One region of the Brachybacterium sp. AOP24-D1-21 genome, then DNA from elsewhere that is predicted to be linked to it. Evidence: riboswitches for the same ligand, from Rfam matches in the RefSeq annotation. Region 1 holds a riboswitch; the other holds the start of a gene.
The links. A riboswitch is a leader RNA that binds a small molecule or an ion and turns the genes downstream of it on or off. The one in region 1 is predicted to bind thiamine pyrophosphate.
Positions count from the first base shown of each region.

Region 1 (5,562 bases):
GAAGCCGGTGGTGGGCTCGTCGAGGAACAGCAGCTCCGGCCGGGAGACGATCCCGGTGGCCACGTCGAGGCGTCGGCGCTGCCCGCCGGAGAGGCTCGCGATGCGAGCGCCGGCCTTCTCCGCGAGGCCGGTCGCCTCGAGCAGCTCGGGGACGTCCCACGGGTCCTCGCAGTAGGCCGCGTACTGGGAGACCATCTCCCGCACCGTGAGCGAGGCGCGCTCGCTGCCGCTCTGGGCGACGATCCCCACCCGGTTGCGGTCCCGGCTGCCGAGCGCCGTCGGGTCCAGGCCCAGCAGGTCGATCGTGCCGGACTCGCGGTGTCGCAGCCCCGTGCACATCTCGAGGGTGGTGGTCTTACCGGCGCCGTTGGGGCCGAGCAGCCCGAAGATCGTGCCCCGGGTGACACGGAATGACACATCGTCGACGACGCGGCGGCCGCTGTAGGACTTCACGAGGTGGGAGACGGCGAGGGCGGGCGGAGGGTCTGCGGCGGGTGCCGGGGTCGGGGCGGTCCGTGTGCTGGTCATGGCTCGAGTCTGGGAGCGCGGCGATGCAGTCGGTACCACCGAGTAGCCACGATCGCCTCCACCGATCGGTGGAGGCGAGCACGCGCCGGGGGGCCGCCCCCTGTGCAGACGGTGCCGGCGGCGATAGGTTCGAGGGACCGTCGCACCCATTCCCAGGAGGAACCGATGAAGATCCGCCACCTCGTCCACTCGTGCTTGCTGGTGGAGACCGGCGGGCGTCGACTGCTGATCGATCCCGGCGGCTTCAGCGGCGAGGCCGTGCGCGGCCTCGGCGCCGCGGTGCTGACAGGGATCGACGCCGTGCTCCTGACCCATCAGCACCCCGATCACGTGGACCGCACCCTGCTGGACGAGGTGCTTCGCCTGGCGACCACCGCCGAGGTGATCGCGGAGCCCGAGACCGCGCAGCAGCTGCGGGAGGCGGTCGACGGCGCCGCTGCGGTGCGCCCCGAGCAGCTGCGTCCGCTCGCCGCCGGGGACGCGCACGTGCTTGCCGCGGTCCAGGGCCACGGCTCGTTGCGGATCGAGGCTGTCGGCGGCCGGCACGCGATCATCCACCCGGACATTCCGCGGGTCGGCAATTCGGGTCTCGTGATCTCCGCGGGGGACGGCCCCCGGCTCGGCGTGACCGGAGATTCCCTCGAGCCGCTGCCGGAGTTCCACGGCATCGACGTGCTCGCCTTCGCCGTCGTCGCCCCCTGGTCGAAAGTGTCCGAGACCGTCGACTTCCTCCGCGCCGTCGGCCCGACGCTGGCCCTGCCCGTGCATGAGGCGATTGCGAGCGACGTGGGCCGACCGATCTATCTGCGCCAGGCCACTGCCCTCGCTCCCGAGGGCACGGAGGTGCGTGACTGGCCGGTCGACGGGGTCATCGAGCTCCCCGGGAGCTGAACGCGCCATGAGCGCCGAAAGGAACAGGAACCGGTCCGAGGACCGGCGGGACCCCGCGGACCGAGCAGGGACCGGCGACGGTGCCTCCCGCGCGATGCATGCGGTGCCCCGGGAGCACTTCCTGCCCCCGGAGCTGCGGGACCGTGCCGGCGTGGATTCCCCGCTGCCGATCGGAGTGGGCCAGACCAACTCCCAACCCAGCACGGTGCTGGACATGCTCCGCCTGCTCGATGTGCGTGAGGGGCAGCACGTGCTCGACGTCGGTGCCGGTTCCGGCTGGACCACGGCGCTGCTCGCCCACCTCGTCGGACCCTCCGGGAGCGTGGTGGGTGTGGAGCGGCAGGTGAGCCTGCTGGCACCTGCCCGTGCCGCGCTCGCCGGGACCGTCGGCCGCGAGGACGGCCGCGCGGAGATCCGCGAAGCCCTCCCCGGGGTGCTGGGGGCGCCGGCGGACGGACCTTTCGACCGGATCCTGGTCTCCGCCGCCGCCCGGTCCAGCCACTGGTTCGTGGACCGCCGCGCTCCAGGGACGCCGGATCGGGGTACGGTGCTTCCGTGCACGGGAGTCCGGTAGGCCGGGCTGAGAGGGAGTTCTCGAACTCCGACCGTAGAACCTGATCCGGATCATGCCGGCGCAGGAAGCTCCGCCAGGCGATCGTCGCTGCGCGCCCGTGCCCTCGTGAAAGGCACGGATCGTGAGCATCACTCCCGTCGGCACCCCCGCCACCCTCCCGGGCACCGCCCCGGATCCCACCGAGACCCCGCTCGGCTTCGGCGTCGGCGCCAGGGTCACCGCAGCCGTCATGACCGATGACTACGCCCGAGTGCTCGTCGGCATCCTGTCCCGGCTCGACCTCACCGGCCTGGTGCGCGAGACGGGGGACGTCTCCACCTATCTCGGCGGCCACGAAGCCCACCTGCAGCGGTATCTCATCGACCTCGCAGACGACCTCGCCCGCACCGAGCACCACGCCACCCTCTCCGTGACCCTCTCGCGCGGCTGCCCGGGAGAGGTGACCTGCGAGCTTCCCGGTGGCGCCGGCCCGCGCGACGTCGGGATCACCGAGCCCCGTCGCACCGGCCGTTTCGCTTCCGCGGAGTGGGCGCTGTACCCGCTGGCGGACCAGGTCGCCGCCGACGGCACCGCGCCGGACCACATGCGCGACATCTACGCCGCGATCGACCGCGCCCGGGAGCTGGGCACCTTCCGCGGCTCCGAGCATTTCGTCACCCGCCTCGAGGGCGACATCGGCGAGGTGATCGCGACTGCCGTCGCCGGCTGGTTGCAGGTGGGTCGCAGCGTGCAGCACGTCACCAGCCATCTCACCCTCTCCCTGAACAGCCCCTCCCACGAGGTGCGCGAGCTCGGCGAGGAGACGCGATGACCCGCGCACAGACTCCGGCAGAGACCCCCTCCCGGGCTCCCGGCCAGACTCCCTCGCAGGCCTCTGATCTGGCCGCTCGTGCCGCCCGGCGTCCGAGGCTCTCCCTGCGCGAGATCGTGCTGGTGGTGGTGCTCGGTGTCGTGTTCGGCTTCCTGTACTGGGTGTTCGTCCAGGCCTGGAACGGGCTCGCGATCGCGATGGGCCCCGCCGGGGACCTCGCCCAGCACGTCCTGTTCGGCTCCTGGCTATTGGTGGGACCGGTGGCGCTGGCGATCCTGCGCCGCCCTGGCGTGGGCATCCTCGCCGAGATGCTCGCCGCGATCATCGAGGTCGTCTTCCTCGGCAGCCCCGTCGGCCCGATGCTGGTGCTCGCCGCCGCGCTGCAGGGCATCGGCAGCGAGCTGCCCTTCGCCCTGACCCGCTACCGCCGGTTCGGTTGGGGAGTGTTCGCCGCCTCGGGCGCCTTCGGTGCGGGCCTGGTGTTCTTCTGGACCGCCTACCGGATGGGCTGGTACGGCCAGGACCTGCTCGCGCTGCGGCTCGGGATGCAGGTGCTCTCCGGGATCGTGCTCGGCGGTCTGCTCGCCAGGGTGATCGTCCGCGCCCTGGAGCGCACCGGCGTGCTCGCGAACTTCGCGATCGGTGCCGCCGCGCAGGGCGACGACGGCATCCCGGCACGTCGTGTCCGCTGAGGCCGCAGCGGCCGCCGAGGTCACCGCGCCGGGCGAGAGGGAGGCGGCGGCCCCCGGGCAGTCGGGGACGGTGGTCGAGGCACGGGAGCTCGAGGTGGTCCTGCCCTCGGGGGACGGCGTCGGCCCCTGGACCGGGAGCATCCGGGCCGGGGAGCAGGTGCTCCTGCTGGGCCCCAGCGGCTGTGGCAAATCGACGCTGCTGCGCGCGCTCGCCGGCGCGCTCCCCTCCCACCAGCGCGGCCGGGTCACCGGCACCCTGCGGGTGGGCGGCATCGACCCGATCGCCGAGGGGGTCCTGGCCACCGCGGGGACCGTCGGATTCCTCGGTCAGGATCCGACCGACGGGGTGTGCCTCCCGCGGGTCGCCGATGACGTCGCCCTCCCGCTCGAGAGCCGCAGCGTGCCGCCCGCGCAGATCGGGAAGCGCGTGCGCGAAGCTCTCGCAGACGCGGGCATCGAGACGCTCGCCGACCGCCCGGCCGCGACGCTCTCGGGCGGACAGCTGCAGCGTGCGGGCCTCGCCGCGGCGCTCGTCGCCCGGCCGCGCCTGCTGCTGCTGGACGAGCCCACCGCGATGCTCGATGCCGAGGGCGTGCGCGCTGTGCGCGACGGCGTCGAGCGGGCTGCGCGCGAGGGCGGAGTGGCAACGATCCTCGTGGAGCACCGCCTCGACGACTGGGCGGGGGAGTCGGGCCTGGCCGGACTTCCGGCACGGACCATCGCGCTCGACGCCTCCGGGCAGGTGCTCGCCGACGGGCCGACGACTGTGGTGCTCACCCGTCACGGCGCCGCGCTGCGCGAGGCGGGGTGCTGGCTGCCCGGGGAGGTCGAGGAGACGCTGAGCTCCGAGAGGGGGTCCGGGGAGGTGGCTCCGTCCCCAGGCCCGGAGGCCACGCCGGATCCGCTGCTCACCGTGCGGGGCGCCGAGCTCGGCCACGGCGACCGCACCGTGCTGCGCGAGGTCGAGCTCACCGTGAATGCGGGGCGTCTGCTCGCCGTCGTGGGCCGTAACGGCGCCGGGAAGTCCACGCTGCTCGGCGCGCTCTCCCGCCTGGACCTCCCGCAGGCGGGCACCGTCGACGGTGCGGCGGCTGGGCTCGTGTTCCAGCGACCCGAGGCGCAGTTCGTGGCCGACACCGTGCAGGCGGAGCTCGCCGCGTCCGGGGCCGGGCACGAGCAGGTCGAGGAGATGCTCGCCCGGCTGCGCCTGCAGGCGCAGCGGGACGCCAGTCCCTTCAGCCTCTCCGGCGGTCAGCAGCGCCGGCTCTCGATCGGCGCGATGCTGCTGACCCAGCGCCCCGTGCTGCTCGTGGACGAACCCGGCTACGGCCTCGATCGTGTCGCTCAGCAGACCGTCCTCTCGCTGCTGCGGGAGGCGGCCGGGACCGGTCGCGGCGTGGTGATGACCACCCATGACCTGCGCACCGTCCGCGCGGCCGATGCGGTCGCGGTGATCGCCGACGGCCGGCTGCTCGGACCGATGTCACCGCAGACGCTGCTGCGGGACCGCGGCCTGCTGCAGCGCGCGGGGCTCGTGGCGGCACCGCTGGTCCCGGGGGCGGCGCCGGCGGTGAAGCCGCCCGTGGCGAGGGCCCGTGCGGCCGACGAGCCCGCCCGCCCACGGGACGCATCCGGATGGCTCTCGCGCCGTAACCCGACCGTGCTGCTCGGCCTGCTGACCGCGCTCAGCATCGTCTGCATCCTGCTGACCGACCCGCTGCCGCTGGTGCTGCTGTACCTGCTGCTCTCGGCGGGGACGATGATCGGCTGCCGGCTCGGACCGCTCAGGCTGCTGCGGGCCCAGCTGCCGTTCATGGTGTTCGCCAGTGGCGTGCTGATGGTCAACGTGCTCGGCCGGCCCGGGCATGAACCGTGGCCGGAGCTGCCGATCCGAGTCACGGAGGAAGGGATCGTGCTGGGCACCGCCCTGGCCCTCCGGGCACTGGTGATCGGCCTCGGCGCCCTCACCGTCACCCGCGCCGCCGATCCGCGGCGCACGATGGTGAGCCTCCAGCAGCACGCTCACCTGCCACCCCGGTACACCTACGCGCTGCTGGCGGGACGGA
Region 1 is NZ_JBQSXX010000001.1:263,198-268,759, reverse strand. Features, by position in the region: gene ACT3UF_RS01295 (ABC transporter ATP-binding protein) at 1-528, opposite strand, end outside; gene ACT3UF_RS01290 (MBL fold metallo-hydrolase) at 694-1,419, shown strand; gene ACT3UF_RS01285 (protein-L-isoaspartate O-methyltransferase family protein) at 1,427-1,993, shown strand; TPP riboswitch at 1,969-2,077, shown strand; gene ACT3UF_RS01280 (YkoF family thiamine/hydroxymethylpyrimidine-binding protein) at 2,115-2,804, shown strand; gene ACT3UF_RS01275 (ECF transporter S component) at 2,801-3,496, shown strand; gene ACT3UF_RS01270 (ATP-binding cassette domain-containing protein) at 3,486-5,562, shown strand, end outside.

Region 2 (5,562 bases), 2.9 Mb from region 1:
CTCGACACCAACCTCGAGACCAACGACGAGGATGCCCGCCAGATCACCGACCGGCTCTACGGCGGCGACCACGAGCACCGCATCGTCCAGGAGATCGTGCTGGGGATCGGCGGCGTCCGCGCCGTCGAGGCGTACGCCCAGGCGACCGGAGCTCCGGCACCCACCGTGTTCCACCTCAACGAGGGCCACGCGGGCTTCTCTGGCCTCGAGCGTGTAGGCCGCCGGATCGACGCCGGGGCCAGCTTCTCCGAGGCCGTGGCCGAAGTGCGGGCGGGCACCGTGTTCACCACCCACACCCCGGTGCCGGCCGGCATCGACCGCTTCGACGCCTCCCGGCTGCGCAGCTACCTCGACGCCGACGAGACGGGCCTGTCCCGCCTGATCCCCTCGCTGCCCGTCGAAGCCGCACTCGCCCTCGGGATCGAGAAGGGCGGGGACGTGTTCAACATGGCCCAGCTCGGATTCCGCATCGCCCAGCGCGCCAACGGCGTCGCGAAGCTCCACGGCGCGGTCTCCCGCGGCATGTTCCAGGACCTCTACCCGGGCTTCGACGTGCCCGAGGTGCCGATCGGCTCGGTCACCAACGGCGTGCACCGCCGCACCTGGACCTCGGCGCACATGGATGACCTGTACAAGAAGGCGCTCGGCGACGTCGACATCTCCTCGCTGAGCGACTGGAGCGCCCTGGCGACCCTCACCGACCATGAGCTCACCGAGACCCGCAACGCGCTGCGCGCGGATCTCGTGACGATGGCTCGGGATCACGTCAAGGAGTCGTGGCTGCGCCGCGGTGCCGACGAGGCAGAGCTCGCCTGGACCGAGCACATCCTGGATCCCAACGCCCTGACCATCGGCTTCGCCCGCCGCGTCTCGACCTACAAGCGCCTCACGCTGATGCTCTCGGACCCTGAGCGTCTCAAGAAGATCCTGCTGGACGAGTCGCGTCCGGTCCAGATCGTGGTGGCGGGCAAGTCGCACCCGGCCGACCGCCCCGGCAAGGAGTTCCTCCAGCAGCTGGTGCAGTTCGCCGATGACCACGGCGTGCGCCATCGCATCGCCTTCCTGCCCGACTACGACATCCGCATGGCCTCGGTGCTGATCGCCGGCTCGGACGTGTGGCTGAACAACCCGGTCCGACCGGAGGAGGCCTCCGGCACCTCCGGCATGAAGGCCGTCCTCAACGGCGGGCTCACCTTCTCGGTGTCCGACGGCTGGTGGGACGAGATGAAGGACGACGAGGCGGGATGGACCATCCCCACCGCGGAGGTCCCCGACCAGTCCGAGCGCAACCGGATCGAGGCCGAGGCCCTCTACGAGATCCTCGAGCAGTCGATCGTCCCGCTGTTCTACGAGCGTGACGCGCGCGGCATGCAGCGTGGCTGGATGACCAAGGTCCGCTCCTCGCTGGTCAAGGTCGCCCCGCAGATCGTCGCGGCACGCATGGTGCGTGACTACGTCACCGACCTCTATCTGCCTGCCGCCCGGGCTGCGTCCGCCTTCGCCTCGGATCCGGCGCTGGCCGGCGAGTTCACCGAGTGGAAGGCCGCAGTGCAGCAGGCCTGGTCTGCGATCGCCGTGAGCGGGGTGACCCTCGAGGGCACCGACGGGTCGACGGTCTCCACCGGCGCCGAGGTCACGCTGGTGGCAGACGTCGAGCTGGGCGGCCTTCGCGACACGGACGTGCTGATCGAGGCGGTGCTCGGTGAGATCGGCGCGGATGATGAGATCATCGATCCTCAGCTGATCCCTCTGCAGCGCGGGGACGACGGCCGCTGGGCCGCACGCTTCGCGCTCGCCGCTCCCGGCGAGGTGGGCTACACCGTGCGGGTCACGCCGCAGCACCCGGTGCTGGCCTCCCGCGCCGAGCTCGGGCTGGTCGCCACCGCCTGAGCGACCCGCCGCACCACCACTGAAAGGCCCCGACCCCGTGCCGACCCGCCGCCAGCTCCTGCTCACCACCGCTGCGATGGGACTGGCCGGGGCCGGGGCGCTCAGCGGCTGCTCCTCGGATCGGTCCGTCGAGCTCGAGGACGGCGACACGCTGCGGATGCGGGTGTGGAGCGAGGCGGCAGCGGCGGCGTACGAGGAATCCCTCGCGGAGTTCACCGACAGCACCGGGATCGCGGTCGAGGTAGAGGTGCTCGGCTGGGATGACTACTGGACCCAGCTGCCCTTGGACGTGGCGGCGAAGAACCTGCCCGACGTGCTGTGGATGAACACCGCGAACCTCGCCCAGGCTCATGCCAGCGGGCGGCTGCTCGAGATCGGCGAGATCGTCGGCGAGACCTCCTCCCGGTGGGAGGGCGTCGCGACGGACCTCTATCGGCTCGAGGACGGGCTGTGGGGTGTTCCCCAGCTCTGGGAGCAGAGCATCCTGGTCGCGCACGAGGGCCTGGTCGCCGCGGCCAAGGGTGACGCGACCGCGCTGAGCTTCGACCCCGGCGCGCCGACGGACCCGCTGCGGGACCTCTCCCGCGCGATCACCGTCGACGGGGAGGGCCGCCACCCCGGGGACGAGGGCTTCGACCCCGGCACCCGGGCGACGTTCGGCTTCAGTGCGCATCCCGACCGTACTGCGGTGCTGGGACCGTTCATCGCTGCTCAGGGCGGCAGCTGGCAGGACGAGGACGGGACGATGTCCTTCGCCTCCGACGCGGGCACCGCTGCGGTCCAGTACCTCGCCGATCTCGCCTCTTCGCACCTCGGCCCGGCGGGGTCGGAGACCACCGCGGACCCGACGCTGTGTCGGAACCTCTTCCTCCAGGGCAAGCTCGGTCTGCTGCAGACGGGCACCTACGATCTGCACACCCTGGCCGAGGAGATCGGTGGCAGCTTCGACTGGGGCATCCATCCCGTCGTCGCCGGCTCCCAGGGCCCCCGCCCGCTGGTCCACGCGATCGCCGCCGTCGGCGTCGAGGCGAAGAAGGATGAGCGGGCCGCAGCGATCGCCGAGCTGCTGAACTGGCTCGGTGGCGCGGACGGCCAGCGCGTGCTCGCGGAGAACCGCCTGGGCATCCCGGCCCATCGCGATCTGCGCGGCGCCTGGGAGGAGAGCTGGGCGGAGGCCGGGGTGGACGTCTCGGTGATCGAGGCGCCCGAGTCCGCGGCGCGCCCCGAGACGGGGGATCGTTCGGCGATCGCCACCGGCACCGCTCTGCAGGGCATCGCGAAGATCTTCCGTGGCGAGGCCACCGCCGCCGAGGCGCTCCCCGAGGCGCAGCAGGCCGCCCGGGAGGCGATGGGCTGAGCAGGGCTCGACGGAGCGGCGAGGGCTGCACGGAGATCTGAAGCGAGAGCTGGGTCTATACTCGGCCGCGGACACGGGGTGCGTCGTACGACGCTGAGATCACACCCGTGGAACCTGATCTAGTTCGTACTAGCGAAGGGATGTCCTCCATGGCTCCGTCGTACCCTGCCCGAATTCCCCGTGTGCTCTCGATCGCCGGCACGGACCCCTCCGGGGGAGCCGGCACCGCCGCGGATCTCAAATCCATCACCGCCGCAGGCGGTTACGGCATGAGCGTGGTCACCGCGCTCGTCGCCCAGAACACCCGCGGCGTGCGGGAGATCCACGTCCCGCCGGCCCCGTTCCTGGACCGGCAGCTCCGCGCGGTCAGCGACGATGTGGTGATCGATGCGGTCAAGACCGGCATGCTCGGCACTGCCGCGCTCATCGCGACGGTCTCCGAGTGGCTCGACGAGCATCCCCCGCAGATCCTCGTCGTCGATCCGGTGATGGTCGCGACCAGTGGTGACAGCCTCCTGGCGCCGGACGCAGAGCAGGCCATGATCACCTTCTGCTCGCGCGCCACCGTCGTGACCCCGAACATCGAGGAGCTCGCACGCCTGACGGGGAGCGAGCGCGCCCGTGATGAGCGGGCCGCCCTCGAGCAGGCCCGAGGATGGGCCGCACGGACAGGTGTCGCCGTCGTGGTGAAGACCGGACATCTGGACTCCGCGACGGTGACGAACACCTGGGTGGGCCCCGACGGCATCTGCCTCCCGGTCCCCTCGACGCGGGTGAGCTCGACCAGCACCCACGGCACCGGATGCTCCCTCGCTTCGGCGCTCGCCACCCGATTGGGCAGCGGGGAGTCGCCGCAGGAGGCGCTCGCCTGGTCCACCCAGTGGCTGCATGAGGCCATCTCCCACGGGGAGGCGCTGCGGGTCGGGAGCGGCCACGGTCCGGTGGACCACTCCCACCGCGCCCGCCGTCTGCAGGCCGCCGGGGAATCCACCCCCTGGCTCGGTCCGGGAGCTGTCCCACCCATCCTCGACTCCCCGGACCAGATCCTTTCGGCGCTCGGTGCCGCGCTCCCGGCAGCGGCGCGGATCGAGCCTGCCGTCGCCCCGGCCGGGCCATGGACGCAGGCGCTGTGGGCTGCGGGGGAGCCCATCGCTCGCAACATCGCGGAGTCCGACCTCGTCCGTCAGCTGGTCGACGGCAGTCTGCCCCCGAACGCTTTCGCGTTCTACCTCGCCCAGGACTCGCTGTACCTGCGTCGCTACTCCCGCGCGCTCGCGGCGCTCTCGGCCGCTTCGACCGATGTCGTGGCCCAGGTGTTCTGGGCCCGCGGTGCGAGCAGCTGCCTCACCGTCGAGTCCGCGCTGCACCGTGGCCGGCTCGGTGAGCAGGAGGAGATCGGGGTCTCCCCGGTGACCAGCGCCTACACCGACTTCCTGCTGGCCACCACCCTCGGGGAGGAGCGTGCTGTGGGAACCGCCGCCGTGCTGCCCTGCTACTGGCTGTACGCGCAGACGGGGGCCACACTGCCCTCCGTCCCGAGCGATCACCCCTATGCGGACTGGCTCGACACCTACCGTGACCCGGGCTTCGTCATCGCCACGCAAGGAGCACTGGAGCAGGTCGAACGGGAGCTCGCCACAGCCTCCCCAGCGGTCCGCTCCGCAGCGGTCCGTGCCTATCTCCTCGCCAGCCGGCATGAGCTGGAGTTCTTCGACCAGGCGCTGCGCCTGGCGGCACCGGTTCCAGCGGACCAGCACGAGACGATCCTGGAGGGGGCGCTGTGAGCGGGACCCATATGCTGCCGGGGACCCCGATCGCGACCACCGATGAGCGCCTCCCCCCGGCCGGCCGGGCCGCCCTGCGCGCCGGCGTCGTGGGCAACTGGGTGGACAACATCCACGTCTTCCTGCCGCTGACCGCGCTGGCCCCGGCGATGGTCGTGCTCGCCGGGCCCGCGGCAGCAGCTTCGACGGGGTCCCTGATCGTCGTCGCGATGCTGTTCGGGCGGCCCGTCGGCGGGATCGTGTTCGGGCGCATCTCGGATCGTCTCGGGCGCACCCGCACCACCCGGGTCGCGATCGCCGGAACCGCCGCCTGTGCGCTGGCGATCGCCATGACGCCCACCCACGAGATCCTCGGTGCGGGGACGATCGCCCTCATCCTCGCGCTGAGGTTCCTCGGCGGAATCTTCGTGGCGGGGGAGTACTCGGCTGCCATCCCGCTCGCCATGGAATGGTCCCGGCCCCGACGGCGCGGCCTCATGAGCGGATTGATCCTCTCGATGGCGCCGTGGGCGCAGGCGAGCATCGCCTTCT
Region 2 is NZ_JBQSXX010000001.1:3,134,602-3,140,163, forward strand. Features, by position in the region: gene glgP (alpha-glucan family phosphorylase) at 1-1,890, shown strand, start outside; gene ACT3UF_RS14050 (extracellular solute-binding protein) at 1,928-3,247, shown strand; TPP riboswitch at 3,312-3,405, shown strand; gene ACT3UF_RS14055 (bifunctional hydroxymethylpyrimidine kinase/phosphomethylpyrimidine kinase) at 3,397-5,031, shown strand; gene ACT3UF_RS14060 (MFS transporter) at 5,028-5,562, shown strand, end outside.
Region 2: it holds a riboswitch for thiamine pyrophosphate, as region 1 does, so the genes downstream of both, ACT3UF_RS14055 (bifunctional hydroxymethylpyrimidine kinase/phosphomethylpyrimidine kinase) here and ACT3UF_RS01280 (YkoF family thiamine/hydroxymethylpyrimidine-binding protein) in region 1, are expected to answer to the same signal.